DNA from 2 places in the Priestia sp. SIMBA_032 genome. Region 2 is predicted to be linked to the other one. Evidence: predicted binding sites of a transcription regulator. Region 2 holds the regulator's gene; the other holds the start of a gene.
The links. Region 2 encodes LexA, which represses DNA repair genes until DNA is damaged. Its sites were predicted from a motif close to CGAACATATGTTCG; they were not measured.
Positions count from the first base shown of each region.

Region 1: a site for LexA is predicted at 2,071-2,084, ahead of recA (recombinase RecA). Genes of this name have one in related genera too.

Region 1 covers NZ_JAWRXD010000001.1:33,090-36,529, reverse strand. The annotation lists gene SB717_RS00170 (MFS transporter) at 1-662, shown strand, start outside; gene SB717_RS00165 (hypothetical protein) at 930-1,364, opposite strand; gene SB717_RS00160 (ASCH domain-containing protein) at 1,383-1,733, opposite strand; gene recA (recombinase RecA) at 2,248-3,288, shown strand.
Region 2 covers NZ_JAWRXD010000002.1:798,742-802,181, forward strand. The annotation lists gene SB717_RS09995 (magnesium transporter CorA family protein) at 79-1,524, opposite strand; gene lexA (transcriptional repressor LexA) at 1,736-2,353, opposite strand; gene yneA (cell division suppressor protein YneA) at 2,500-2,829, shown strand; gene SB717_RS10010 (YneB family resolvase-like protein) at 2,883-3,440, shown strand, end outside.

The DNA.
Region 1 (3,440 bases), on a different contig from region 2:
AATATAAAAGCCAGAATTCAGTTAATAGTTCTATAATGAATTCAATAGCTGAAGGAGTTAAATACGTTATAAATACTAAAAAGATTTTGATAGGGACTATTCTCATATTCTTAATCAATGTGGGTTATGGTGCTATGGAAGCTTTATTTATGTTTCATCTAAAGGATAATTTACATTTATCGGCACAGTATATTGGTTTAATATTTTCTCTACAAACCTTAGGGTCATTTGTAGCAATTTATGCTGCAAATAAACTAAATAAATTACCACGGGGAAATATAATTATCTATTGTGGTGTGATAATAGGTTTAGGGCAAACTATCCTTACTTTTTCAAACACTGCAGTTATTTTGTTAATAGCCTGTAGAATTGTAATTGTCGGTTCGGTAACATTATTAGCAATTAATTGGTTTACCCTTAGGCAAGAGATTGTGCCATCAGCCTTATTGGGAAGAGTAATTAGCTCAACTCGTATGTTAGCTTTTTTGGCTTTACCGATTAGTGGAATGTTAGCAGGTGTTGCAGCCGAATATATTAGCGTCTCTTTAATTTTTATTTCAGCAGGCATCCTAACGATTGTGGCGTCTTTAATCGGCATTAAGACCTCTCTATTTGAGACCCAACAATCTATAGACCAACCTATTAATAGTAGCAACAAGTAGATAATTACTTGGGTTGACTTGAAACATATTGATATTTAGTGTATTCTTCTATAAGAACTTCATACTTGGAGTTTAAACAATAAGTAAGAACCCCTTTAACATATGGTTAATAGGGGGTTTTTAATTTTTAATCCAAATATGTATCTGATATACAAGCAAAAATCTTTTTTATACCGAAAATATGAGTTATGTTAAGTAAAACGTAAAGTATTTGATAAAAATAATCAGTTTAACTATTTACTCTTAGTGATGACAAATGGATGGATGTCACCAAAAAGCTGGCTTACCGACCATAAACCAAAGCATAGTCATTAATAGGATGATATAAATCCAAATAGATCGCTCTAGTTTAGCTGCCAGTTCTTTTTTATTTTGTCCTTCCTCCTTGTACTTTCGAAGTGTTGGTGAAAAAGCACGGGCCAGAAAGAACAGGGAGCAAAAGAGGAAAATCAGTGTCATTATAATCCACGGCGTAGTCCACGTCCATGGGCCACACATAACGAGGAGTATCCCTGTGATAACAAGAACATGGCCCGTATGTTTTGCGAGCCTAACAACAGATTGAAATGTGATCAAATAGGCATTCACTTCTTGTTCTCTTGAACTATGTAGTTTTTTAACAATTGGTAAGAGAATAAAAAAAGGCCCAATCGATAAAATGACACTAGAAACATGAATATATACTAATATACGGTACAACAAATCCATTTCTTTTACCTATCAATCGTTAACTAATCTGAACTCATGCACCCATACCCTCATTTGCGGAAGCCAAGGCATCCCAGGATGATAAGACAAAATAGATTGTTTATATTCCTCTACTGTAGCATAGCCTTCCTGGCGAGCATTTTCATCTGTTAATTCACCTAGGGATTGAGAATAAACCCGTTCCACTATAAACTTTTTATCCCCTAGGACCATTATCTCTCCTACATCAGCATATCTTCCATTTCGGCGAGTTGCTGTTTTGCTGCCTTTGATTACTTTATTTACATCATCCGGCATTGTTACAAGTCGATCGATTGTACATGTTTTTGGTGGCAATTCATTTTGTGCTTCATGGTTACTCATTAAAAAAACTCCTTTCATTTCTTGTCTCTTATTTAATGTATCACATTTTTAATAAAGAATTTCATTTGAATTTATTAGGTTGAAATTTTCTCTAATAAATCTATTATAATTTATCCCTTTTGTTAGTCGATAGTCTAAGCACATAACATAATGTATATAAGAGGATGAATTATTTTTTGAGCGTATAATAAGGGTTATTTTATAGATTGAAGTTTCGATAACTATAAATATTAAAGGTATCAACTTGTTTTTTACAAAAATAAGATATTTCTTTAGCTAGTTCGTAGAAAACTTTCTTCTTTACAACTAGATGCGGTTATTGTATGATTAAACAACAAGAACATTTGTTCGATATTAAGGGTTTAGAGATAAATAAAGGAACAACAGAATAAACCAAGACAGTTAAACACAAAATTTTCTCGCACGGAGCAAAAAAATTTGAGCCAACTCTTATTATTTATCCAAATACATTGTCGTTTACTGTAAACGTAATAAAAATCGGAGGTTTCAAATCATGAATGATAAACAAGCAGCACTAGACATGGCTCTAAAACAAATTGAAAAACAATTCGGTGCAGGATCAATTATTAAGATGGGGGAAGGCACACATACAAAAGTTGAGGCATCTAGCTCAGGCTCATTAGCTTTAGATATAGCTCTTGGAATTAATGGTTATCCCAAAGGAAGAATTATGGAAGTGTATGGACCCGAAAGCTCAGGTAAAACAACAGTTTCCTTACATGCAATTGCAGAAGTACAAAAAAATGGAGGTCGAGCTGCCTTCATTGATGCTGAACACGCACTTGATCCAGTTTACGCAAGAAAACTAGGTGTAGATATTGATGAGTTACTTTTATCTCAACCAGATACTGGTGAACAGGCACTTGAAATTGCTGAAGCATTAGTTAGAAGTGGTGCTGTAGATATTATTGTTGTTGACTCAGTAGCAGCATTAGTTCCTCAAAAAGAAATTGAGGGCGAAATGGGAGATTCTCATGTAGGTCTACAAGCTCGTTTGATGTCTCAAGCACTTCGTAAACTATCTGGAGCAATTAATAAGTCTAAAACCATTGCTATCTTCATCAACCAAATCCGGGAGAAGGTAGGCGTTATGTTTGGAAATCCTGAAACAACGCCAGGTGGAAGAGCGCTAAAATTCTATTCTTCCGTTCGCCTTGAGGTTCGCCGCGCTGAACAACTTAAACTGGGAAATGACATAGTTGGTAACAAAACAAGAATTAAAGTAGTCAAAAATAAGATGGCACCTCCTTTTCGCATTGCTGAAGTAGATATTATGTATGGAGAAGGTATCTCAAGAGAAGGAGAAATCTTAGATATTGGTTCTGAAGTAGATATTGTTCAAAAGTCTGGATCTTGGTTTTCTTATAATGGGGAACGTTTAGGGCAGGGACGAGAAAACGCTAAGGTTTTCTTAAAAGAAAACCCTGAAATTAGAGAAGAAATTAGAAAAAACATTATTGATTTTAAATATGGTAATACTGACAACGATAACGATAATGATATTGATAACAATAGCGAAAACGAAAGCCAATAAAAGCATACAATTCCTTACACTCAGCCGTTCAGTTATATGAAGGAAAGCAAAAGGTACCCTTCATATATATGCTTAAAAACCATTTTATGAAGCTACCTAAGTTTCTGATTACGTGGTACGGAAACTACGAAAGAGTTGCTTTTTAAAAGTGA
Region 2 (3,440 bases):
TTCCCCTTTAGATTCGATTGATTTATTTATGTCTTTATCTCTTCTTTTTTATCATGTGTTTTCTGATGCGAACAGCTTTTATGTTTTAAATCGATCTTTTAATAAATTCCATAGGGAACTCACTCCGAGACTAATGCTGATCAAAATTCCTGATAAAGCTACTATTAAAGCGATATATTCAAAGATAGAAAACTGCTTCATACTATCCCAATGGATGTTTCCCTTTAGTTTGCTAATAACTAAATTCATTCCGTAAATACCGGAAAGAACGGTATAAATCGTTAAAATTAATAATAAGTAATTGTGACGCTTGGCCGCGATTTTTTCTTGATTTTGATACAAAGTGCCAAGGGTTTCTTTGACTTCTTGATAAAGAGAATTGATGTGGAAGATTTTTTTGAAGAGCTCAGAAAACTCTTGACCTTCTGTGCGAGAGCTAATTTCTAAAAATAAATATTTACCTGAAAATACGGTAATAGAGCGGATTAGTCGTTCAATGCCCTCTGAATTTTTATGAAACGTGAGCTGAGAATACTCATAAGATAATTTTAACAACACGATTTTATAGAAAAAATGTAAAAATAAATTATAGTAATGCTGGCCAAATAGATGATTCATCAAAAGCTGATCCGTTTTAGAGTCTGTCGATTTAGAAATACACGAAAACACATGGTCTGTTATGACGTAATAGGTTTCAGGAGCCCATCTGGAATACACGTGTTTGGTATTATACGTTTTAATATACTCATGGTTGTGTGCAGAGATAAACGGCTTTCCGTCAGGCGTATAGCTATTTAGCTGCCCAGTACGAAATAACGTTGTGGAGTTAATCTCTTGCTCTTGATTTACCGTTACATAACTTAATACAAACATCCGTTCATCGATAAAATAAGGAAGACTCCCGACGTGCTGTTCACGTGTGGCTTCTTTTTTGATGTGTTCGTTCAAAAATGGCGCGAGCTGTGAAAAAATATAATCCTGTACTTTGCTATAGCGATGATGTTCATAGGTAATGGTGGATCCATGCTCTTCAGCAAGCTTCGGTTCTAATACACGAAAATGATTCATGAATTCTAAAATATCATCATAGGTGTAATGATTATGACTCATCTCAGTGCGAATGGTCATGACGCCAATTTCAAAAGGACATAAAAAAACATCCACAGACAGCACGTTGCTAGACACGGTGGCGGAGGAAGTTTGTAGCGTAACGGTATGGTCTATTTTTTTTGAAAATCGAAGCAACCCTTCTTTTTCGCATGAATCAGGAAATAGAATACATTCAATGTAAGGAAGAAAATATTGATCCAAGCTATCATGAGATACGTAATACTGTTCTCCATAGTATTCTTTTTCTAAATGTTTGTTTTGAATGGAAAAAAACTCGAATAAATTTTCTTTCAGTGCATGAACAAGCTGCTCTTTATTTTTTCGATCAAAGGAAAAAGGAAAAAGAAACATGTGCATTGCTTTGGTAGGCATAATAGTTTGAAATGGTTCTGTTTTCCTTGGTGTATTGGTCATAAACTACATCCTTCTTATGGTCGGTAGTATTTCCTTTTGAGAGTCGAAAAAATGCAGATAGAAAGTAAAAGGTAAAACAGGCTTTATAAAAACCGCTCTACCTGCCTGCAATGATCCGACGTATCATTTATAATATGCCAATTTTTTTAGAAAACAAACGTAAAAAAACCAACTAACATCATGATTAGTTGGTTTTACATACAGTGTGTGATTAGTGAATCGTGCGATATACACCAGTTACTTTTCCTAAAATCGTTACGTGGCGAAGAATAATAGGCGCCATCGTTGAATTTTCAGGCTGTAAACGAACGAAATTTTCTTCTTTAAAGAAACGTTTTACCGTTGCTTCGTTGTCCTCGGTCATAGCGACCACAATATCTCCATTATTAGCAGTTTGCTGCTGGCGTACGATTACCATATCGCCATCTAGAATACCTGCTTCAATCATACTTTCTCCCATAATTTCAAGCATGAATACATGATCATCTGGAGAAACGAATTTATCTGGAAGAGGGAAATATTCTTCCACATTTTCAACGGCTGTTATAGGAAGACCCGCTGTTACTTTACCGATAACAGGAACATTAATGACATTGCTTTTAGGGATGTTGACTTCGTCTAGTTGAAGAACTTCGATTGCTCTTGGTTTTGTTGGATCTCTGCGAATTAACCCTTTGCTTTCTAAACGAGCTAAATGCCCGTGTACAGTGGAGCTAGAGGCTAATCCTACCGCTTCCCCAATCTCACGAACAGAAGGCGGATAACCTTTTAATTTTACTTCGTGCTTAATAAAATCTAGTATGTCTTGTTGACGTTTTGATAGCTTCATATTTTTCACCTCGATTTTAGCTATTCTTTAGGTGAATTATACCACGTGATGTGTCAATATACAAACATAAGTTCGAAGAATTCCATTGACAGAAACAAATGTTCTCAATAAAATAAGAACATATATTCTGATAGGGGGATCATAATATGCACCAATTCTTACATTCTATGAAACATTACGCTATTTTTTTTGCAGTTATCGCTGCACTTACATATGTATTGACGCTGGTTTTAGGAGCGGATAAAGTAGATTTAGACAAATATTCAACGGTTACTATTACAAAAGGGGATACGCTTTGGGAATTGTCCAACAAGTATCATAATCACCATCATTTGACCACCAATGAATTTGTCAAATGGGTTGAAGACGTCAATGATTTAAACTCAGACACTGCCCAGTCTTTATCTCCTGGAGATAAATTATATATTCCTGTTTTAAAAAAAGAGTTACGTAATCAAGTGGCAATTGAACAGTAGTGTGTAACGGCCGTTCCTGAATATTGTTAGAAGCCGAAAAGGTCGTGATAAAAGTGGACGCCATTATTTATTGCCGTGTCAGTACGGATAAAAAAACCCAAGAAACATCTTTACAGCGCCAGCAAGAAGAATTAAAAAAGCTTGCTGGTCTTCATCATCTAGACGTAAAAAAAGTCGTAATGGAAAAAGCAAGCGGATATGAAGTAGACAGAGAGGGTATTTTGGATGTTCTTCATACAATGAAGGAAGAAAAAATATCCGTGCTGCTCATTCAAGACGAAACACGATTAGGCAGAGGAAATGCCCGAATTGCGCTGCTTCATGCTTTTCATAAAGAGAATGCTACGATCTATACGATTAGTCATCAAGGTCAGCTTCAGCTTTCAGAATCTGATTCGATGGTGTTAGATATTATTAGCTTAGTGGAAGAGCATCAGCGGAAATTACATAATGCTAAAATTAAAAGAGGAATGAAAAGAGCCGTAGAAAACGGTTATCGTCCGCAGAAAAATTTAAAAAATCAAGGAGTTAACTCGGGAAGAGAAAAAAAAGAAGCGCCGATTGAAGAAATTGTCCGCCTTCGTCATAACGGCTTAACCTTTGCTGAAATT